Regions from separate parts of the Agreia sp. Leaf335 genome, predicted to be linked through region 1. Evidence: predicted binding sites of a transcription regulator. Region 1 holds the regulator's gene; the other holds the start of a gene.
What was found. The regulator HspR, encoded in region 1, represses chaperone genes until heat shock. The targets are predictions, from matches to a motif close to AAGTTGAGTCNNNNNGACTCAACTT.
Positions count from the first base shown of each region.

Region 2: the regulator HspR is predicted to act here: its motif matches at 3,250-3,274, upstream of ASF79_RS12710 (ATP-dependent Clp protease ATP-binding subunit).

Region 1 covers NZ_LMOQ01000003.1:320,022-331,574, forward strand. Annotated here, with positions in the region: gene ASF79_RS11850 (lycopene cyclase domain-containing protein) at 1-76, shown strand, start outside; gene ASF79_RS11855 (lycopene cyclase domain-containing protein) at 73-387, shown strand; gene ASF79_RS11860 (prenyltransferase) at 384-1,244, shown strand; gene ASF79_RS11865 (hypothetical protein) at 1,241-2,041, opposite strand; gene ASF79_RS11870 (MFS transporter) at 2,492-3,961, opposite strand; gene ASF79_RS11875 (hypothetical protein) at 4,062-5,288, shown strand; gene dnaK (molecular chaperone DnaK) at 5,413-7,284, shown strand; gene ASF79_RS11885 (nucleotide exchange factor GrpE) at 7,287-7,946, shown strand; gene ASF79_RS11890 (DnaJ C-terminal domain-containing protein) at 8,036-9,022, shown strand; gene ASF79_RS11895 (heat shock protein transcriptional repressor HspR) at 9,068-9,490, shown strand; gene glpX (class II fructose-bisphosphatase) at 9,519-10,397, opposite strand; gene ASF79_RS11905 (glycosyltransferase family 87 protein) at 10,420-11,553, opposite strand, start outside.
Region 2 covers NZ_LMOQ01000003.1:513,862-525,414, forward strand. Annotated here, with positions in the region: gene ASF79_RS12685 (tryptophan-rich sensory protein) at 1-401, opposite strand, end outside; gene ASF79_RS12690 (MarR family winged helix-turn-helix transcriptional regulator) at 460-933, shown strand; gene ASF79_RS12695 (hypothetical protein) at 1,012-1,293, shown strand; gene ASF79_RS12700 (hypothetical protein) at 1,294-1,482, shown strand; gene ASF79_RS17395 (hypothetical protein) at 1,492-1,653, shown strand; gene ASF79_RS12705 (reverse transcriptase family protein) at 1,660-2,988, opposite strand; gene ASF79_RS12710 (ATP-dependent Clp protease ATP-binding subunit) at 3,290-5,854, shown strand; gene ASF79_RS12715 (hypothetical protein) at 5,981-6,229, shown strand; gene ASF79_RS12720 (SCO1664 family protein) at 6,231-7,013, opposite strand; gene ASF79_RS12725 (DUF3090 domain-containing protein) at 7,014-7,577, opposite strand; gene ASF79_RS12730 (MSMEG_4193 family putative phosphomutase) at 7,606-8,292, opposite strand; gene ASF79_RS12735 (DUF2188 domain-containing protein) at 8,424-8,627, shown strand; tRNA gene ASF79_RS12740 (tRNA-Phe) at 8,700-8,772, opposite strand; tRNA gene ASF79_RS12745 (tRNA-Asp) at 8,831-8,907, opposite strand; tRNA gene ASF79_RS12750 (tRNA-Glu) at 8,993-9,065, opposite strand; gene ASF79_RS12755 (M23 family metallopeptidase) at 9,287-10,612, shown strand; gene ppa (inorganic diphosphatase) at 10,700-11,191, opposite strand; gene tilS (tRNA lysidine(34) synthetase TilS) at 11,239-11,553, shown strand, end outside.

The sequences.
Region 1 (11,553 bases):
CATGAATCTGTTCGGGTTCCTGACGCGGGAGCGCGTGACCGCCGATTCCACGCGCAGCGCGGCGGTGCGCTCGTGAATTACTGGACCCTTAACGCGATCTTCCTCGCGGTCGTCGCGCTTGTCGCGATCGGCGCAGCCATGCGCATCCGGAGCACGAGGCCCTGGGTCGCGATCGCGATCACCCTCGGCGTTCTGCTCGTGATGACCGCGGTCTTCGACAACGTGATGATCGGCGTGGGGCTCGTCGGCTACGAGCCCTCGCTCATCTCGGGGGCATTCATCGGCATCGCGCCTCTCGAAGACTTCGCGTATGCGGTGGCTGCCGCGATCCTCCTGCCGTCGCTCTGGATGCTGCTGCCCGCGCGAGAACGCGAGAGCCGCGCATGATCCGCCAGCTGCTCATCTCATCGAGGCCCCTGTCGTGGGTCAACACGGCGTTCCCGTTCGCCGCCGGGTATCTGCTGGTCACACGCGAAGTCGATCTCGTATTCGTGCTGGGCACGCTGTATTTCCTGATTCCCTACAACCTCGCGATGTACGGCATCAACGACGTCTTCGATTACGAGTCCGACATGCGCAATCCGCGCAAGGGCGGTGTCGAGGGCGCCGTGCTCGACAAGTCGCTGCATCGCATCACCCTGTGGGCGGTCGTGATCACGAATGTGCCGTTCGTCGTGTTCCTCGTCGCGGTGGGCTCGCCGCTGTCATGGCTGGTGTTGGCCGTGAGCCTCTTCGCGGTGCTCGCCTACAGCGCTCCGAAGCTGCGGTTCAAGGAGCGCCCGTTCGTGGACTCGCTCACCTCGAGCACGCACTTCGTGAGCCCGGCCGTCTACGGTCTCGTGCTGGCCGGGGCCGCGTTCACGCCAGCCCTCTGGGCCGTGCTGGCAGCCTTCTTCCTGTGGGGCGTGGCCAGCCATGCGTTCGGAGCTGTGCAGGACATCGTCGCCGACAGGGAGGGCGGCATCTCGTCGATCGCCACCGTCATCGGCGGTGCAGCCACGGTGCGCATCGCCTTCGTGGCCTATCTCCTCGGCGGTGTGCTGATGCTCTTCACCACGTGGCCCGGCCCGCTGGGCAGCGTGCTGGTTCTGCCCTACGCGCTGAGCGTTCTGCCGTACTGGTCGATCGCCGACGAGGACGCGGAGCGCGCGAACACTGGCTGGCGCCGATTCCTGACGTTCAACTTCGTGTGCGGCTTCGTGGTGACGATGCTGCTGATCTGGCTGTGGGTGCTGGTTCCCTAGGGTTCTCGCTCGTAGTGCAGGCCGGGCCACGTCGAGCTGCCCGTCCAGCCTCGCTTCTGCAGTTCGCGTTCGATCACGAGAATGATGTGGTGCGGCTGCCTCAGATCCGAGCGCATGATGTCGATCGTCTTCCAGTCGATGTCGTCGAGTCTGCGTTGTCGCCGGATGTCGTTCTCCCACGCATCCTGGTTCGTCGCGTGCACGAACCCCTTGTACTCGATGCCGAGGTTGTAGCCGCATACGCGCAGATCGGGGCATGCGAGAACCCGACCCGTGTCGTCTCGAACGGGTTCGTTGACGACCAGCTCGGGAAACCCCGCCTTCTGCAGAAGCAGTCGCAGTTCTGTTTCCTTGGGTGAGTCGACCCTCTCGCGGATGGCGTCGAGGGCTTGATCGGTGGTCGCGCGGTGACGGCGTCCTGGGTGAGCTGCTGCTGCATAGCGCAGGCGTTGGACCGTCGTGAAAGGGCGTCGTCTGCCGTCGGGCTGACGAAATCCGCGCAGAAGGTAGTCTCCCGCCGCCACCAGGTCGAGGAAGTCCAGTTGCGTCGCGAGACCGAGCCAGGTCTGCTCCGCGGTGGACATCCGGAGCCCGCGGGAGTCGATTGGCGTGCCGTTGTCCGGGCCGATGGAGTGGCCGACAACGCCGCGCGCTCGGGGCGGGCGGCGGGGCCGCACCACGGTCACGTGAATGACTTCAGCTGTCTCGAGTCGCCGCGGCAAGGGGCATCCGAACAGAAGCGCGGCCGTGGAGTGACTGACGTATGAGTCGGCCGGAGCGATGGACTGCCACGCCATGCATCGTTGCCGCAGGCTCCTCGATGTTGATGGCAGCCGAACGCCGTGAAAGGGAGCGTAGAGGTCTGATGCGCGGAGTCTGCTTCGGGTCACGCCCCGAATCCGCGCATCGCTGACCGAGAAGGGGCCACCGCGAAGATCATCGGGCAGGGGCGAGGCGTTCGGCATCCGCCTAGCTTCGTCCAAGACGTTTCACGGCGTCGGCCGTTCTCCACAGGCACAGGCACGGGCCGCGAGCTGGCCGCATGAAGTGACGTGAATGGCGGCCTTGGCGTCATGGCACCTCGCCATTCGCGTCATCTCACATCATAGCCACCCGCAAGGAGCGAGGTGAGATGACGCATGTGGCCAGTGCGAGCGGTCCCCGTGTCGCCATCTGCGACATTTGAGGCAGGCCTGCCAGTCGACTGGGCGCAGATGGCCCGTACGGGCGCGGATGCCCCGGGGCGGCTACTCCGCGACGGCCTGGGCGCGCAGGTCGGGCAGCTTCACGAAGAGCATCAGCACGAGGCCGACCGCGACGACGAGCACGATGCCCAGGATGCCCCAGTACTGCGCTCCCGCGATCGCGATGAACAGCGACCAGAGCCCGGGCGAGATGAAGCTCGCCGCTCGGCCCGTCGTGGCGTAGAGGCCGAAGATCTCACCCTCGCGACCTGTCGGAGACACCCGCGCGAGCAGCGAGCGTGACGCGGTCTGAGCTGGGCCCACGAACAGACAGAGCGCCAGGCCGCCGATCCAGAACACGATCTTGCCGGCGTCGTGCAGCGCGAACACGCCCGTTCCGGCCACGACGAGGCCGACGAGCGAGAACAGGATGACGGCGCGCGGTCCGAAGCGGTCGTCGAAGCGGCCCGAGATGATCGTGCTCACGCCCGCCACGAGGTTGGCGGCGATTCCGAACGCGACGACCTCGAGGAACTTGAAGCCGAAGGTACCCGAGGCGATGATGGCACCGAAAGCGAAGACGCCCGCGAGACCATCGCGGTACACGGCGCTGGCCACCAGGAACCAGAAGGTGTGCCGGCTCTCTCGATAGAGCTGGGCGATGTCCTTCACCAGAACGGCGTAGCTGGCGAAGAAGCCGACCTTGGGGCCGACCGACCGCACCGCCGGCAGCTCTGGCACGAACACGAAGATCGGGATGGCGAAGATGATCGTCCAGATGGCGCAGCCGACCGCGACGATACGGAACGGGAGTCCGTCTTCCTGGGGGAGCCCGAACCAGTCGGCGCTGTACGCGACGACGACGAGCACGAGCGCCACGATTCCGCCGATGTAGCCGAGTCCCCAGCCGAGTCCGCTGACCCGCCCGATCGTCTTCTTCGTCGACACCTGCACGAGCATGGCGTTGTAATTCACGCCGGCGAGTTCGCTGAACACGCTGCCGATCGCCACGAGGGCGGCTCCGAGCACGAAGTAGCTCGGTTGGCCCTGCACGAAGAAGAGAGCGCCCATACTCGCGACGAGAAGAATCGTGTAGAGCAGCAGACCCGCCTTGCGGCTTCCGGCGCGATCGGCGCGCTGGCCGAGAACAGGGGCCAGAACGAGAATGACGAGTCCCGCGAGGAAGATGGCGAAGCCGAACCCGCTGGCGAGGTCGGCGAGGCCCGCGACCTTGGCGGGCGCGTCGTCGGGAAGCGACGCGACGTCGGCAGGGAGGAAGACGTCGGTCGTCAGGTAGAGAGCCGTGAAGATGAACGTCAGGATGACCGAGTTGTACGGCTGGGTCGCCCAGTCCCAGAGCGCCCACGAGCGCACCTGCCTCGCCGGAACGGGTGCGACCTGCAGATCCAGTCCCACCGCCAGAGCGGCGCCGGTGTTGGCGGCCACAGGCATGCGGGGTGGTGCCGTCGCGTCGCCGGAATCGGTTGCGTTGTCGGCGGAGCCACCGGCTGCGCCGCCGGAATTCTGAGTCATGATCACACAGTAGCCGCGCGAGGCGTCGAGGCAGGAGACAACGCGTGCACGCTCGGTGAATCATGTCGGGGCCGACACCTTCGGGGCTAAGGTTATGGGCATGAATCGGCACCGGGGGGGCCTCTTCGACCGGGGGCGCGGGGGAGACACGGCAGATCTTCGCGAGCACAATCTCGCCCTCGTCCTGCGCTATCTGCGCGATCACGGACCGTCGTCGCGTGCACAGATCGCGGCGTCGTCGCTGCTCGGGCTGTCGACTCTCACCGGCATGATCGGGGAGTTGAAGGCGCTCGACCTGGTGACCGAGGGTCTTGCCGGAACACAGTCGCGTCTCGGTCGGCCCACCCACTCGTTGTCGCTATCGGGCGATACCTGGGTGGTAGCAGGGCTGCGGGTGGATGTCGACGGCGTGCAGGCGAAGACGGCAACGGTGGGCGGCGATCACCTGGGCAGCTACGCCGACAGGGCCGATCTGCGCGGCGGCGATACGGCGACGGCGATGCGGATGCTGCGGGCCGCGATCGAATGGATAGTCGAGTCGACAGACCCGCACCGCACCCTGACGGCGATCACCATCGCGGTTCCCGGGATCGTCTCACCGTGCGGCACGTCCGTGGCCCGGTCGGAGTCGCTCGAGTGGAACGATGTCGATCTGGCGACGTGCGCGCGCGAGCAGCTGCAGTCCGGCGGATGCGGTGGAGCCATGGTCGAGCTCGCGCGTGACAGCACCGCGGCCGCCCTGGGGCTTGCTCGAGGCGAACTGCGCGGCCGCGTCGGCGCGCGAACCATGCTCTACTTCGGCGGAGAACGTCGTGTCATCGGCGCGATCCTCGTCGGAGGCGAGCCACTGAACTCCGGGTCGCCGGGTGAGGCCGATGTCGCTCGTATACCCGTACCGGGCTCCGGGGGAGAGATGCAGACGCTCGGCGAGGTCAGTGCGCTGTCGAGTCTCCTGACGAGAGCCGGAGTGCTGGCTGAGGACGACGCCGCGCAGCTCGTCGACCGCTACCCGAGAGAAGCCCTGTCGGCTTTTCTCAGGGCGCTCGCGGACGGGCAGGAGGGAGTCGCAGAGACGCTGCAAACGACGATGGATGCGCTCGCTCGCGCAATCGACGCGGCGGCCGCGACCGTCGGAGCCGAGGTGGTTGTGCTCGACGGCTACCTCGGCGTGCTCGGTTCGCTCGTGCCCCCCGTCGTCGACGGATCCGTCGAGGTGGTCGCCCTCGCCTCGCATCCGTCGCGGGTCGTCGACGGGGCGGTGTTCGCCGCGCGGGATGCGCGCCTCGCACAGCCTTCTCGCATCCGCGACGAAGTTGAGTCGACCTAGCTCAACTTTAGCTGTGAGGACTTGACATCGATTTCGCCCGCTGGCAAGCTTGAGTCAACAAGGCTCAACCCTTGTGCGAACTTATCTTTTCGGTCCCGCCAGCAAACAAGGAGAAATCACTCACATGGCTCGTGCAGTAGGAATCGACCTCGGTACCACCAACTCGGTGGTCGCGGTCCTCGAAGGTGGAGAACCCACCGTCATCGCCAACGCGGAAGGCTTCCGCACGACTCCCTCGGTGGTCGCTTTCACCAAGGACGGCGAGGTGCTCGTCGGTGAGACCGCGAAGCGCCAGGCCGTGACCAACGTCGACCGCACCATTTCTTCGGTGAAGCGTCACGTGGGCACCAACTGGACCGTCGATATCGACGGCAAGCCCTACACCCCGCAGGAGCTGTCGGCCCGTATCCTCGCCAAGCTCAAGCGCGACGCCGAGAGCTACCTCGGTGACACGGTCACCGACGCGGTCATCACCGTTCCGGCGTACTTCAACGACGCCGAGCGCCAGGCCACCAAGGAGGCCGGTGAGATCGCGGGCCTCAACGTGCTGCGCATCATCAACGAGCCCACGGCGGCCGCTCTGGCCTACGGCCTCGACAAGGGCAAGGAAGACGAGCTCATCCTGGTCTTCGACCTCGGTGGCGGAACGTTCGACGTCTCGCTGCTCGAAGTCGGTAAGGACGACGACTTCTCCACGATCCAGGTGCGCTCGACCTCGGGTGACAACCGTCTCGGTGGAGACGACTGGGACCAGCGCGTCGTCGACTACCTGATCAAGCGCTTCAAAGACGCCACCGGCGTCGACGTGTCCGGCGACAAGATCGCCAAGCAGCGCCTCAAGGAGGCCGCGGAGCAGGCGAAGAAGGAACTGTCTTCGTCGACCTCGACCAGCATCCAGCTTCCGTACCTGTCGCTCACCGAGAACGGCCCTGCCAACCTCGACGAGACGCTCAGCCGCGCCAAGTTCGAGGAGCTCACGAGCGACCTGCTCGACCGCACCAAGAAGCCGTTCGAAGACGTCATCCGCGAGGCCGGCGTCTCGGTCAACGACATCGCACACGTGGTGCTCGTCGGTGGATCGACCCGTATGCCCGCCGTCGTCGAGCTGGTCAAGAAGCTCACGGGCGGCAAGGAGCCCAACAAGGGCGTCAACCCCGATGAGGTCGTCGCCGTCGGCGCCGCTCTGCAGGCCGGTGTGCTGAAGGGTGAGCGCAAGGACGTTCTGCTCATCGACGTCACCCCGCTGAGCCTCGGTATCGAGACCAAGGGTGGCATGATGACCACGCTCATCGAGCGCAACACGGCCATCCCCACCAAGCGCAGCGAGACCTTCACCACCGCAGACGACAACCAGCCGTCCGTCGCGATCCAGGTCTTCCAGGGCGAGCGCCAGTTCACCCGCGACAACAAGAACCTCGGAACGTTCGAGCTGACCGGCATCGCGCCGGCTCCGCGCGGCATCCCGCAGGTCGAGGTCACCTTCGACATCGACGCCAACGGCATCGTGCACGTGTCCGCTAAGGACAAGGGCACCGGCAAGGAGCAGTCGATGACGATCACGGGCGGTTCCAGCCTGTCGAAGGACGACATCGCCCGCATGGTTCGCGAGGGCGAAGAGCACGCCGCCGAAGACAAGAAGCGCCGTGAGGCCGCCGAGGTGCGCAACAACGCCGAGCAGCTCGCCTACTCGATCGACAAGCTCATCAAAGAGAACGAAGACAAGCTGCCCGAAGACGTCAAGACGAGTGTTCAGGCCGATGTCGACGAGCTCAAGACGGCGCTTGCCGGCGAAGACAACGACGAGGCCGTGAAGGTCGCGTTCGACAAGCTCAACGAGAGCCAGGGCAAGCTGGGCGAGGCTATCTACGCCTCGAGCCAGGCCGATGCAGCCGCTGCGAGCGACGCACCGACCGACGCTCCCCAGGACGCCGCGTCTGACGAAGACGTGGTCGACGCCGAGGTCGTTGAAGACGACGAGCCCAAGAAGGACAAGTAACCGTGGCAGACCAGAACACGTTCCCTGAGCCCGCCGAAGGGAACGAGCCGGATTCGGCTCAGACCCCGGCGACGGGCTCGGGGAGCGCTTCTCCAGCCGACGAGCCGACCGCCGAGGGCGCCAACTCCGATGCGAACTTCATTGAGGCCGAGGGCCCCGATGTCGAGACCTCGTTGACCGACGCCGACCTGAGCTTCCTCGAAGACGCCTCGACCGCGTCGTCGTCGACCGCCTCAGACGAGGTGCTGGCTGCAGAGCGGCTCGCCGACCTGCAGCGCGTTACGGCCGAGTACGCCAACTACCGCAAGCGCACCGAGGCGAACCGTGAGATCGAGCGGGAACGCACGGTCGGCGAGGTCGTGAAGGTCCTGCTTCCGGTTCTCGACGATCTCGACCGCGCCGAGAAGCACGGCGATCTCGGAGACGGCCCGTTCGCATCCATCGCGCAGAAGCTGCGCGGCGGCACCGAGCGCCTGGGCTTGAAGCCGTTCGGCGCCGTGGGCGAGGCCTTCGACCCGCAGCTGCACGAGGCGATCTTCCAGCAGCCGTCGGCCGAGGTCGAGATCGAGACGATCGCAGACGTCGTCGAGACGGGCTACTACCTCGGTTCCACGCTTCTGCGTGCGGCCAAGGTCGTCGTCTCGACGCCCGTCAGCGCGTAACACACAACCTGGTAGAGCCCCTTCGACGAGCTCAGGGAACTCCTCGTTCCCTGAGCTCGTCGCAGGGCTGAACACGAACAAGGACACGAATGGCCAGCCAGGATTGGTTCGACAAAGACTTCTACAAGGTGCTCGGTGTCTCGAAGGACATCTCGGAGGCCGAGCTCAAGAAGACGTATCGTAAGCTCGCCCGCCAGTACCACCCCGACTCCAACCCCGGCGATCCCAAGGCCGAGGCGAAGTTCAAGGAGATCTCCGAGGCCAACTCGGTGCTCTCCGACCCTGAACAGCGCAGAGAGTACGACCAGATCCGCGCCATGGGTTCCGGAGCGCGGTTCCAGGCTCCCGGCCAGCAGGGCGGCGGCTTCGAAGACGTCTTCGGCGGTATGTTCGGCGGCGGCGGAGGCGGGCGCGGAGGACAGCAGTACACCTATACGCAGCCCGGAGCCGGAAGCCAGTACGACGACCTGCTCGGCGGACTGTTCGGCGGATCGTCGGGAGGATTCCGCGGTTTCGGCGGACCGACCCGTGGTCGCGACGTGACGGCGCGCGCCACGATCGACTTCCTCACCGCCACCAAGGGCGACACCATCAAGCTGCAGACGGCCGACGGGCGACCGATCACGGTCAAGATCCCGGCCGGCGTCTCCGATGGTCAGAAGATCAAATTGCGCGGCAAGGGCGAAGCGAGTCCTGATGGCGGCGAGGCAGGCGATATCGTCTTGACCGTGACCGTGCGCAAACACCCCGTATTCGAACGCGACGGGTTGAACCTGCGCGTGAACGTTCCCGTGACTTTCGTCGAGGCGACCCTCGGCGCGACGATCGAGGTTCCGACGCTCGGCGGCGACCCCGTCAAGCTGAAGGTCGCCCCCGGCACCCCCTCCGGGCGGGTGCTGCGCGTCAAGGGCCGCGGAGTGGAGACATCGAAGGGCACCGGCGATCTGCTCGCCGTCGTCCAAGTCGCCGTTCCCGCGCATCTGAGTGCAGAGGCGCGCGAGGCCCTCGAGGCTTTCCACGCGGTCGAGCCCCAAGAGAACCCGCGCCTCGAGTTGCTCTCGAAGGCGCACGAGTAACCCGAGCGATTCACACCCCGCTACAACCAGTCAGGAAGGCAGGCCATGGACGAGAACTCACCGATGTTCGCGATCGCCATGGCCGCCGAACTGGCCGGCATGCATCCGCAGACGCTGCGCCAATACGATCGCCTCGGGCTCGTCAGCCCGACGCGCACGGCGGGCAAGTCGAGGCGCTACTCCATGCGCAACGTGGTGCAGCTGCGCGAGATCGCCCGTCTCTCGGCGGAGGGCGTCAGCCTCGAGGGCATCGCCCGCATCCTGACGCTCGAGAATCAGGTGTCCGCCCTCACCGGCCGCGTTCGCGAGCTCGAGAGCGCACTCGCCGACGAACTGCTCAACCGGCCGAACCGTCGCGTCTTCGCGGCCGATGTGCAGGGCGACGTGGTGTCGCTGAAGCATGGAACGCGTACCGCTCGGCGCACCGAGATCGTGATCTGGCGGCCCACGCAGGCAGAACTCGACTGACCCGAGGGGTGCTGGTCTAGCTCGCTGCTCAGGTGACGGGCGTCGAGACGAAGAGCACTCGGTCGCTCGCGACCAACTCGTCGAGCGTGAACACACGATCCAGATCGTGGCCCGCTGCGACGGCAGCCGTGCGCTCTTCCTCCGACTGCGGCGCCATGCGGCCCTGCATGAAGCCGCCGAGTGATCGCACGGCGCACGCCGCGATGATCCCTTCGGGGGTGCCGCCCGTGCCCATCACCGCATCGATGCCCGACCCGGGCGTGGCGGCGGCGATCGCGATCGAGACGTCGCCCTCTCCGACCAGATGAACGCGCGCCCCCACCTCGCGCAGCTCGGCGACGAGGGATGCGTGCCGCGGCTTGTCGAGAACGCCGACGACCAACTCGCTGAGCGGCTTTCCCAGCGCACCGGCCAGCCTCGCGGCGTTATGCGCGGGCGAGTTGCGCACATCGAGCACGTCGATGCCCGCTGAACCGGCGATGAGCTTCTGCATGTAGAACACGTCGCGCGGATCGAACATGCTTGCCCGCGGGGCGAGCGCGATCACGGCGACGGCGCCCGGCAGATTCTCTGCAGCCAGCCTGGTTCCGTCGAGGGGGTCGACCGCGACGTCGCATTCCGGACCCTCGCCCGTGCCGAGGCGCTCGCCGTTGGCGAGCATGGGCGCCTCGTCCTTCTCTCCCTCACCGATCACGACGGTGCCGTCGAACGGGGCCCGACCGAGCGCATCCCGCATCGCCGCGACGGCGAGCTCGTCGGCCGCGTTCTTGTCGCCCGAGCCCACGAGGGGCTGGCAGGCGGATGCCGCGGCCTCGGTCGCGCGGACGACCGCGGCGACCAGCTCGGCCGGGTAGTTCTCCGCCCCGACGACGGTGGTGGGAGCGAGGGGAGACGACTGCGGGGGCATGGGTGAAAAGGCTACCCCTGCCCTAGACGGCGATGCGCGCTCGACGCTCTTCGCGCTGGCGGGCGCGGCGCTCGAAGCGTGGTTCTGCGCCGGCGGCGCGGGCGCCGAGGTAGATCAACTCGCGCACCGCCCATCCGAGAAGAACCACGAGCAGCATGTTGCGACCCGTGAGCAGCATGGCGACGCCCGGGTCGCCGGCGATGAGGGGCATGTACAAGATGGGGAACACGAAGGTGGTGAGCACCGAGATCGCGACCATCAGCAGCGCGGGGGTGCGCCAAGCGCGCCACCCCTGCGTGATGCCCACGGCGATGATCGGGGCGAGCCACAGCATGTACTGAGGCGAACCCACCTTGTTGAAGACGACCAGTGTGGTGGCCAGCGCCAACGATGCGACGAGCAGCAGCTTCTGGGTGTCGGCGCCGCGGTGCTTCGCCCACACCACGAGGGCGAGCACGCCGACGACGGCGAGGGCGAGAGCCGGCGTCATCAGCGCGATGGCCACGTGGTCGTAGGGGCCGACGACCTCGCGCGTGGCGATCGCGGTGTTGTTGACGATGCGGCTGCCGGGGCGGTCGAGGATCGCGAGCCAGAGCCAGGGTGTGGTGACGGGCGCCTCGAGCTGTAGACCGCGCGAGGTCTGCATCTGTGCGAAGCCGAGGAGGTACTGCAGGCCGCCCAGCGCCCACACGATCGCGGCGACCCCGACCGAGAAGACGGCGCCGGTGGCGATGGCAATGCGGCGACGCGGGAACGCCCCGAGGATCGCGAGGAAGATCGCGGCGGGCCAGACCTTGATCCAGGTGGCGAGCGCCAGAAGAGCGGATGCGACGATCGGCCGACGAGCGATCAGAACGAGGGCGATGATCACCAGGGGAGCGGTGATGCCCTCGAGGCGGAGCAGGGCGACGGGGCTCAGGAGCGTGAGGATTCCGAGCCACCACCACGACGCCAGGATGCCGCGGCGCGAGCGACCGCGGTTGGACAGCACGATGATGGACACAGCGTTGAGCGCGGCGATGAGCACGAACCAGAGCAGTTGATAGAACTGCGGGCCGGCGATGTTGGAGATCGAGATCGGCAGAATCGCGCCGATCGGGTACACCCACTCGAAGTGGATGCCCGGCCACTGGCCGAAGGTCTCTGCGGCCACGGC
Region 2 (11,553 bases), 190 kb from region 1:
GTGCGCGCGAGCACGGCCAGCAGCACGACGATGACGACGCAGGACAGGGCGAGCTGGTCGAATTGGACGCTGAGGATCCAGGCCGCGTTCAGCAGCAGAGAGGCAGCCACCCAGTAGCCGACGAGGCGCTGCCGCGGGGCGTTCGCCTGCTTCGGCAGCAGCTGCCACACGGCGTAGGCCAGTAGGCCGAGGTAGATGACCGACCAGATCGAGAATGCCGGGCCCGCGGGGGCGATCGGAGTCGAGTCTGCCGTGAGCGCGCCGTTCGCGGCGTTCTGGATGGGCGTTCCGCCCGCGGCGCCCGAGCCGATATAGGCGCCGACGACGGCGATGACGGCGCTGACCGCGACGACGATCTGTCGAACTCTGTCGGCGGTGGTGACGCTGGAGGGTGTGGACATCGGGTGCCTCTCGATTAGTCAGCTAGCTTACTAATCGACGGTAGCCTAGATTTGCAGAATGAGCGAAGAGCCGGTGAACGAAGCGCGTGCGGCTTCCCCTGCCGGCCCGAATATGCAGGAGTGGCCCACGGGTCGGCTGCTGGCGACCGCGTCGCGGCTCGTCGAGCACGCCTGGACCGAACGGCTCGATGAGATCGGCCTCACCCACGCGGGTCTGGTGGTTCTGCATCTTCTGCAGGAGACGCCGCGGAGCCAGACCGATCTCGCCCGGCTGGCGCGCGTCGAGAATCAGACGATCTCGCGCACGCTCGAGCGGTTGCAGAGAGAGGGCTTCGTCGAGCGGGTGTCCGATCCGAGCGATCGTCGCCGGCACATCGTGTCGGTCACCCCCGCCGGCACCGACGTCTGGAACTCCGCGCGCACGCTCGAGCGCGACATGATGCCGGAGGTCGACGAGCCCGACGTCTTCCGGTCCGCACTCCTGGCGATCATCGCCTCCTCCGCCGCGAAGAGGTGGGAACCGGAGGCATGAAGCGCAAGCCCCGCGGGCGAGTCTGGCGTTCGTGTCACGCTGGAGGTACCGCACACTCCGAGTAGAAAGAAGCTCATCATGGCAGCACGACTCATCTTCGGACTCGGCGTCGGCCTGGCCGCCGGCTATGTTCTCGGCACCCGGGCAGGACGCGCCAAGTACACCGAGATCAAGGCCCGCGCGAATGACGTCTGGCACGACCCGCACGTGCAGAAGGCCGTGTCGGATGCCGGTGACCTCGTGCGCGAGGCTGCTCCCGTGGTGCAGGAGAAGATCGCCGACGTCGCCAAGGCCGCCAAAGAGAAGGTCACCGGCTCGTCGTCTGATGCCGCGCCCGCCGGCTCGTCGTCGGACAAGTAGATGGCCGACTCCGACACGACCGCCGACGATAAGCGTCGCGATCAGTTGACCAGTGCTCCGAAATCGACCGAGCGCGACGCGGAGCCCCGGATCGACGTGTCGACGCACGACGGGGTGACGCGCATCGACATTCGTGACGACGCCGCGTTCCGACCCGGTTCGGCCGACGAGGAACGATCCGATTCGTAGACTGAGCCCATGAAGGTCAACCCCTACTACTCGAAGAAGCCGCAAGACACGCACGTCTTTCACGACGATCGCAACTGCGAGGTGGGCAAGGCGATCCCGGTCGAGAACAAGAAGTTCGGCACGAACGGCTACCCGCACTGCCCGCAGTGCACCGCTCTCGCCGGCAAGTAGTCCTCGCTACGACCAGTCGATCCGGTCGAAGTCGCGGCGCAGGCGTGCCCCTCGAGACGGGCTGACGCTCTCGACCCAGGCGAGTCTTCCCAGCAGGTGAGCTCGGAAGTCGGGGTGACCGGCCCTGTTCTGCCCGTGCGGCCCGTTCGTGGCGCAGTTGTGCAGAATGGCCTTCAGCTCGTCGAAGTAGCCACGGTCGACCGCGACGCCGTCGTTCACGACGAGGCCCGTCACGCTCTGCCGAGCTCCTCGTCCCGCGATTCTGGTCTTGGCCTCGTTGAGCAGGTGCCCCTCGTCGCGCACGATCCGCTCCACGCCGGCGATGAGCCTCGCTGCGGCTCGGCCCCGCACATCGTCGCCGCTGAACGCGAGATCGTCGGCATAGCGGGTGTAGGCGACACCGGATGCCGCTGCCCAGCCGCTCAGCCGCGAGTCGAGACGGCGCACAGACAGGTTCGACAGCGCGGGCGAGGTCGGCGAGCCCTGGGGCAGATGCGCCCGTGAGATCGTCTGTCTCAGCGCCGCGCGCTCCTCGCTCGAGCCGCCTGCCGGCATCCGGGCCCCGACCCAGGACGGCACCGCGTGCGTGCAGGCCCCGGTGAGGGCGTGCGCCACCGCCTCGGGATATCCGGCCTGTCGAAAGACGGAGAAGACGCGCCGCGCGGTCACCCGGGCGAAGAAGCTGCGTAAGTCGAGGGTGATGACTGTACGCGCTCCGACGTGCGCCGCGGCGCCGGTGGCCGCGGATCGACCCGGCACGAAGCCGTGTGCAGCATCGTTCAGCGGCAGCGCGCTGAGGATGTCGGTCAGCACTCGGCGGTGCACTCGGCGCATTCGCGGGGTCGGAACCTCGAGCAGTCGAGGCGTACGCCCCGGTCGCACGAGCCAGTCGTAGCTGTAGTGGTGGAGTCGTCCGCGTGGGGTCCGCCGATTCCAGTGCGCGGTGTCGGTCACCCAGTCGAGCTGGGCCGGCGTGACCTCGAGAAAATCAGCGAGCTCGCCGAGTCCGTCGATGGCGGGCACGGCCAACGACGTCGGCGCCATGCTGGCGGGGATCGCCTCGATGTGCGCGAGAGTGATGACGCGACCGGACTCGCGAGCGGCGTCGAAGGCCTCCTGGAACACGCGACTCGATTCGATCCACCGCGCGAGTTCGCGGTGTGCATCCAGGGGTGCGCGACGGTAGGCGTCGAGAGTTCCGTCGACCAGCGGCCAGAGCCAACCCGGTCGTACGCCGAGAGCCCGGCCGCAGGCATCCACCAGCGGGTCGAACGCCCACTCGGGGGCGGCGAGCATGGCGTGCGAGAGCCCGACCGCGATCGAGTGCTGCCTCACACGACTCCGGTGAGTATGCGACGAACCGCGGGCGACCAATCGATCGGTGCGGGCACCCGGCCGCGCGAAGCGCGGTGCGGTGCCTGCGGTTGTGCGTTCAGGCTGAGAGTCGTGCCCCGGGGTGACCCCGGAGAGGGTGTTCGTCTGTCGACTACACCCACCTCGTCCGCAGTTCGTCGCATTCGTCCACGCTAACCGCCGATGAGATCGCCGTCGAGCGCATTCGCGAACGGCCGGGAATAGATATCGCTCTGCATTGTTGAGTTGAGTCGAAGGCACTCAAGTTTCACAGGAGGTTACTTTGCCCGATCGTTTCGACCCCAACTCTTCCCCGGAATCCGACGGATCCGGGAGCAACTCGTTCGATGAATTCCTTGCCCGCTACCTGCAGGGCGAACGCGCGGCCCAGGCCGGGCGTTCGATCGATATCAGCCGACTCATGAGTCGGCGCACCCACGAGGTCCTCGCATCCGCGGGGCGCTTCGCTATCGAGCACGGCCACCGTGAGCTCGACGCCCTGCACATCCTGCGCGTGCTCGCCGAGACCGAGCCGGCCGCCGAGGTCATCGCGCGCCTGGGTGTACGTCCGGCCGACATCGCGAACGCGGCCGAGCAGCGTCTGCCGCAGGCCCAGTCCGCGCATGCGGTCGAGTCGCCCGTGCTCACCCAGTCCGCCCAGCGGGCACTGTTCCACGCCTACCAGGTCGCCCGTGCATCGGGTTCGACGTACATCGACCCCGAGCACCTCTTCTTCGCGCTCGTGATCAGCCAGGACTCTCCCGCCGGTCAGGTGCTGTCGGCGGCGGGCATCACGCCCGAGTCGTTGCAGTCCGGCATGCGCGAGACGATGGGCGAGCAGTCCACCAGCGTGCAGTCCGACGCCTCCGACGCATCCGATACGCCGATGCTCGACAAGTTCGGCACAGACCTCACGGCCATGGCTCGAGACGGCGGGCTCGACCCCGTGATCGGCCGCGCCGACGAGATCGAGCAGACCGTCGAGATCCTTTCGCGCCGCACCAAGAACAACCCCGTGTTGATCGGCGAGGCCGGCGTGGGCAAGACCGCGATCATCGAGGGCCTGGCCCAGCGAATCGTATCCGGCGACGTACCCGAGCAGCTGCGTGACAAGCGCGTCGTCTCACTCGACTTCCCTGCCATGGTCGGTGGCACCCGCTACCGCGGCGACTTCGAAGAGCGCCTCACCACGCTCATGGACGAGGTCAGCGCGCACAAGACCGAGCTGATCGTCTTCATCGACGAGCTGCACACGGTCGTGGGCGCGGGCGGCTCCGGAGAAGGCGGCATGGACGCCGGCAACATTCTGAAGCCCCGGCTTGCTCGTGGCGAACTGCACGTCGTCGGCGCGACCACGCTCAAGGAGTACCGTTCGATCGAGAAGGACTCCGCCCTCGAGCGGCGCTTCCAGACCGTCCAGGTCGGCGAGCCCTCCATCGAAGACGCCGTCGCGATCCTCTCGGGTCTGCGCGGAGCCTACGAAGAGCACCACGGCGTGCGCTACACCGACGAGGCCATCCGTGGCGCCGTCGAGTTGTCGGCTCGCTACGTCACCGACCGGTTCCTGCCCGACAAGGCGATCGACCTGATCGACCAGGCCGGCGCCCGACTGCGCCTCAGCCTGGGATCCCGCGTCGACACCTCCGCCCTGCTCGAAGAGCTGAGCGAACTCGAGGCGTCGAAGAATGCCGCCGTCTCGCTCGAGCACTACGAGGAGGCGTCGAGTCTGCGCGACCGCATCGAGGCCGTGCACGAGAAGCTGTCGGCGGCCAAGCCTGCGGCATCCGTCACCGAGGCGATCGTGGGCGAGGCCGAGATCGCGGCCGTGATCTCGCGAGCGACCGGCATCCCCGCGGCACGTCTGACCCAGGTCGATCGTGAGCGCCTCGCGGTGCTCGAAGACGAACTGCATGGTCGCGTCGTCGGCCAGCACGACGCCGTCTCGGTCGTCGCCAAGGCCGTGCGACGCAACCGCACGGGCATGGGCGACGCCAATCGCCCCGTGGGCAGCTTCCTGTTCCTCGGGCCGACCGGTGTCGGCAAGACCGAGCTCGGCAAGGCCCTGGCGGAGTCGCTGTTCGGCGACGACAAGGCCATGGTGCGCTTCGACATGAGCGAGTTCGGCGAGCGCCACACGGTCTCGCGTCTCGTCGGTGCCCCTCCCGGATACGTCGGGTACGACGAGGCCGGCCAGCTCACCGAGCGAGTGCGGCGCAACCCGTACTCGGTGATCCTGTTCGACGAGATCGAGAAGGCCCACCCCGACATCTTCAACCTGCTTCTGCAGGTTCTCGACGACGGACGCCTGACCGACGGCCAGGGTCGCACAGTCGACTTCCGCAACACGGTGGTCATCATGACGAGTAACATCGGCTCGGAGTTCCTCGCGAGTCGTGGAGGGCCCATCGGCTTCGCGGCCCCGAATGCGGCCGACGGGTTCGGCGATGACAAGGCGCTGCGCGATCGGGTCATGGGCAAGCTGCGTGAGGCGATGCGGCCCGAGTTCATCAACCGCATCGACGAGATCGTGCTGTTCCGCAAGCTCGACCAGCCGCAGCTGCGGCAGATCGTGTCCCTGCTTCTGGATGCGACCCGCTCGCGTCTGGCTGCACGGAACGTCTCGCTCGACATCAGTGAGTCGGCGATCGATTGGATCGCCGAGCACGGCTACGAGCCCGAGTACGGAGCACGTCCGCTTCGCCGGGTGATCCAGCGCGAGCTGGACGACCGTATCGCCGAGCTGCTGGTGAGCTCAGCCGTTCTGGATGGCGGCGGAGTCTCGGTCGACGTCATCGACGGCCGGCTCAGCGTGATCTCGGCCACCGCGGAGCTGCCTGTCGCCGCTTAGCGCGCAGGCCGGATCGGCCGAAGATACTACGAGAACGCCCAGCCCGCGCAATCCCATGGGGCTGGGCGTTTTCGCGTGCCACAGTGGCCTCAGCCCCAAACGGGCTTCTGACGGAAGGACGCCACCATGGCGAAGAAGAAAGATATCGAGCAGGCCGCATTCAACCCCATCCGCACGGCGCATGACCTGGGTCTGCGCAGCGAGTACGCCTATCTGGCGGGCTTCGCTTCCATCGTTCTCGCCCTCTTCGCATGGCTGGGATCGCGCGCCAAGAAGTCAGACGACAAGGCCCAGTCCGACCGCTGGGGCATCTTCATCGGCCACTGGGCACCCACGTTCTTCGCGATCGGTCTCGCGTTGAAGTCCGAAGAGTAAGTCAGAAGAGCGGCCACGGCACCGCGGGCATATGACCCCGCGGTGCCGGGAATATCGTCGTGCGCAGCAGTCGGTCGCAGCGCGCGTCGAGCGCGTCGAGTTCGTCTGATGTGATGAGCTCGGACAGGGTATCGCCCAGCTCGGCGTAGAGCGATGTGCGCACGCGATCGACGGCGGCGATCTCGTCGGGGCGCAGCTCGTCTCCGGTGAAACCCCAGAGCACGGTGCGCAGTTTGTGCTCCGCATGGAATGTCAGGCCGTGGTCGACCCCGTGCCTGTGCCCATCGGGCATGGCGAGGATGTGGCCACCTTTTCGATCGGCGTTGTTCGCCACGACATCGAAGATCGCCATGCGCCGGAGCGCGTCGTTGTCCTCGTGGATGAGGGTGACCTCGCGGTCCTCCTCATCGGTGCCATCGAGCACGCGACGCCATCCGGATTCGGGTAACCGGTCTGCGGTGACCAGGTCGACGGCATCCTGTTCGGGGTCGATGTCCTGCCACAACTGCACCATGCCCACTCCCATCGGGCCGCTTCTCAGCCACGTGCGGGGAACGACGTTCCAGCCGAAGGCTTCGGACACGAGGTATGCCGCCGCCTCGCGCTGAGCCAGCGTGCCGTCGGGAAAATCCCACAGGGGATTCTCGCCCGCGACCGGCTTGTAGACGACAGCGGTGTCTTCGATCTGCGCGAGGAAGGTCGCATTCGACGCGGTCGTGATGCGCCCCGTGATGATGAGCTCGGCGTCGAACGCGTCGACGGGGTCACTCGCGTCGATCACCATCTACAAGTCCGGCGACGGGTCGCAGACATGCCCATCGGCATCCATCGGCATGCCGCACAGCGGGCAGAGCGGCCGGCCCGCGCCCACGACCTCGAGCGTGCGCTTGGCGAACGCCCTGGCGGAGCCTACGGGGATGCGCACGAGGAGCATCTCGTCGGGTTCCACATCGGCGAGATCGAGCTCGAGTTCATCTTGATCTTCGTCGATCTCGATCTCGATGATCGGGAACGCCTGGATGACCACTTGGGCGGTCGAGGGATCCCAGCCGAGGCTGAGAGTGCCGATGCGGAATTCCTCTTCGACGGGATCGAGCGGGTCGTTGTCGACCAGCTCGACCGGAGTCGTCGCCGGAACGCTCGACGGATTGCCCTCCTGGCTCATGAGTTCGTCGAGGACCTCCTCGATCTTCTCGGCGAGGGCGGCGGACTGCTGTTTCTCGAGGCCGACGCTGACGACGCGCTTGCCCGTGCGGGCCTGAAGGTAGAAGGTACGGGAACCGGGCTGGCCGATCGCGCCGACCACCACCCGGTCGGGCCAATCGAAGGCGTGGACGAGGGGAGCCATGCTTCTAGTCTACGAGCGCTGAACGGGATCAGGCCGGGCCAGCGCCTCCGCCGACGGGAGCGTCCGCCGCCGGGGGTGCTGTGCGGAGCCAGGAGAGATCACCCGATTCGGTGTTCGTGGCGTGCACGCTCGGCGCGCCGGCGCCGTAGCGGATGATCGAGACGGATGCGGGGCCGACGCTGATGCGCTGGAAGAGGTCGAGGTGCATGCCGTAGGCGTCGGCGAGTATCGACTTGATGATGTCGCCGTGGCTCACCGCGGCCCAGACCGCGCCGGGGCCGTGCTCCTCTTCGAAGTGCGCGTCCATGCGCCTCACGGCGGCCACCGCTCGGGCCTGCATCGCTGCGAGAGACTCGCCGCCGGGAAAGACGGCTGCCGACGGGCTCGACTGCACCACCTTCCAGAGCTTCTCGGTGCTGAGCTCCTTCAGGGTCCCGCCCTGCCAGTCGCCGTAGTCGCATTCGGTGATGTCATCGTCGACGAGGAACTCGGGGGAGCCCTCCTGACGGTCGAGAATCAGAGCGGATGTCTGGCGACAGCGTTCAAGAGGGCTCGAGACCACGCCGACGAGGGGTACCGACCTCAATCGTTCGGCCGTCGCGGCGGCTTGCTCGCGCCCGCGATCGTCGAGATCGACTCCGGCCGTGCGCCCCGCGAGGATGCCGTCGACGTTCGCCTGGGTGCGGCCGTGCCGCACGAGAATCAGTGTGCCCATGTCATCAGACTAGACAGAAGGCCTGGTGTGGTCGGTCGGCACGCGTGACGTGCTTCGCCAACCGCTCGTCATACGTACTAGCGCGCTCGGGCCAAGACAGACGAAGGTAGGGATCAAACGAAGGAGGAATGATGCCCACAGGAGACGTCGAGACATTCCACGAGGGTGGTGCCTGGTACAACCGGGTCGACGGTGAGAAGGGAGCTACCGGCCCGTATCGATCGAAGGCTGACGCGATCGGCGAAGGACGTGAGCAGGCTCGTCGCCTGCGACGGGAGCACGCCGTTCGCGATGAGGACGGAGAACTCGACGATCGCACCGCGTACGGAGACTAGCCGACGGGATTCAGACGCTGGTCGGGGCACAAAAAAAGTCCCACCTCGCGTAGAAGCCGCGGGATGGGACAGTGCCTCCGACCGGCGTCGATCCGGTGACCTTTCGATTTTCAGTCGAACGCTCTACCAACTGAGCTACAGAGGCGAGTGACCGAAGTCGCTCACAGACAAAAAGCCCTTCCTCTCGGTTGGGCTTGTCGCCTTGGCGACCCTGACGGGACTTGAACCCGCGACCTCCGCCGTGACAGGGCGGCGCGCTAACCAACTGCGCTACAGGGCCATACTGGTGAATCTGAACTGCGTGTTAAGTTGTCGTGGTTGTGCTGCGTTCTTCGTGCTGGTGATGCTTCGTGCTGTTACCAATGTGACCCCAACGGGATTCGAACCCGTGCTGCCGCCGTGAAAGGGCGGTGTCCTAGGCCTCTAAACGATAGGGCCGTTGGTGACAACTCAACGAGTATGCCACACACTTCTCGCTCTCGCCAATTCGGCTCCGCGAATGGCGTTCGAGACGCGACTCGACGCCGAATGAACCGGGAATCCTGTCGCCGACAAGCGATGATCTGAGGGAGGCCGAATGCTCTGTTGGTAGAGTGACGCCTGTTACTACTGTTACTCGAGTGACAAAAGCTTGCTCGTCATCACCTCCCGGGGGAATTGTGAAAGCCACGACCAGTCGACGTCGACACCGCGGCCCCTGGGGACTCCGCCACCTCCTCGGCTCGGTCGCCGTCACGCTGACGCTCGTCGCCACGGGCTCTGTGCTCGCCGCTCCGGCCTATGCCGACGAGTACCCCACGTGGGAGGACGTGCAGGCCGCGCAGGCCAACGAATCGACGAAGCAGAGCGAGATCCAGAAGATCCAAGACCTCATCGCGTCGCTTCGAGACGCGACCGCGGCGGCCGAATCGCTCTCGATCCAGCGCGGAACCGAGTACCAGCAGGCTCAGACCAAGTACGACACGGCCGCGTTCAAGGCCGACGAGCTCGACTCCCAGGCCGCCACGGCCAAGGCGACGGCGGATGCATCGATCAAGCAGGCAGGCCAGCTCGCCGCACTGATGGCCAAGTCGGGCGGCAACGGACTGTCGGTCAACCTCTTCACCAGCGAATCGAGCGAGGCCGACGGTCTGCTCTACCAGCTGGGCGCCATGAGCCAGCTCACGGGATCGGCATCGAAGCTCTACGCCACCGCCGAGCAAGACAAGAACACCGCCCAGTCGCTGACCGACCAGGCTGTCGTGGCCCGCGACGCGCTGAAGTCATTGGCCGACGAGGCCGAGGCCGCTCGCAACGAGGCGATCGCCGCACAGAAGACCCTCGAAGAGTCGCTCGCCGCCCAGCAGACCTACGAGGTGCAGCTCGAGACCCAGCTCGCGGTCCTCACGCAGAACCGGCAGGCGACAGAAGCGGACTACAACGCGGGAGTCGAAGCTCGACGCCTCGCCGAGGAGGCCCGCAAGGAGGCCGAGCGTCAGGCTGCAGCAGATGCCGCGGCCGCGGCAGCAGCTTCTGGCGGCGGCGGCGGCGGAGGAGGTGGCAGCAGCAGCGGTCCCGGCCCCGTCTCGAGCGGCTGGGCGAGCCCGTTCCCCGGCTCCTACTCCACCGACGAATACGGCATGCGCGTCAACCCGGTGAGCGGCAACTACACGATGCACTCGGGCCTCGACCTCAACTACAACAGCGGCACCTGCGGCGCCCCCGTCTATGCGGCCGCGGCGGGTGAAGTCAGCTATGCCGGCTACAACGGCGGGTACGGCAACTTCGTCGAGATCAGTCACGGCGGCGGTGTGAGCACGGGCTACGGCCACAACACCAGCCTCAACGTGGGCTCTGGCCAGTACGTGGCCGCGGGTGAGATCATCGCCTTCGCCGGCACGACGGGCAACTCCACCGGCTGCCACGTTCACTTCGAGGTGCGCATCGGCGGAGGCGCCACCGACCCCCGCCCATGGATGGCCGACCGCGGCGTCTACTTCGGCTAGTCCCACCAACGACACAGGCCCCTCGACACGCTCGAGGAACGGACGACCGTTCCCTGAGCCCGCCGAGGGGCCTGTGTCGTAGAAGGGCTAGTGGCCCTCGACCTTGAGCTTCTCGATGCCGTCGAGAACGATCTGCTCGGCCGCGGCGGCATTCTGCCAGCCCTCGGTCTTGACCCACTTGCCGGGCTCGAGGTCCTTGTAGTGCTCGAAGAAGTGCTCGATCTCCTTGCGGGTCGACTCGGGGATGTCGTCGATGTCCTGGATGTGCGCCCAGCGCGGGTCCTTCGCGGGGACCGCGATGACCTTGGCGTCGGATCCGCCGTCGTCGGTCATGTTGAACACGGCGACGGGGCGAACAGAGACGCCGACGCCCGGGAAGAGCGGGTATTCGAGAAGCACCAGCACGTCGACGGGGTCACCGTCGAGGCCGAGGGTGTTCTCGAAGAAGCCGTAGTCGGTGGGGTAGACGAACGAGGTGAACAGCACGCGGTCGAGGAAGACCCGTCCGGTCTCGTGGTCGACTTCGTACTTGTTGTGGCTTCCCTTGGGAATCTCGATGATCGCGTCGTAAGCAGCCATGCCGGCGGTTCTCCTTTGTGGGTCGTGAACTGCAATAACGTTACTGGATGCCCCCTGAGACTCCATCCGAACGTCGCCCCCGTCTGACACCGGCGATCGCCGATGTGCGCAGGGCCGTGCGCGAATCGCTCGAGGCGTTCCCCTCGTCCGACGACGCCCTGGTGCTGGTGGCTCTCAGCGGCGGCCCGGACTCCCTGGCCCTGGCCGCGGCGGCCGCCTTCGAGGCTCCCCGGCGGGGAATGCGGGCGGGTGCAGTGATCGTCGATCACGGGTTGCAACGGGAGTCTGCCACGGTGGCGGCGAAGGCGGCCGAGCAGGCGCGCGGGCTGGGTCTCGAGCCGGTGCTGGTGCGGCTCGTGGAG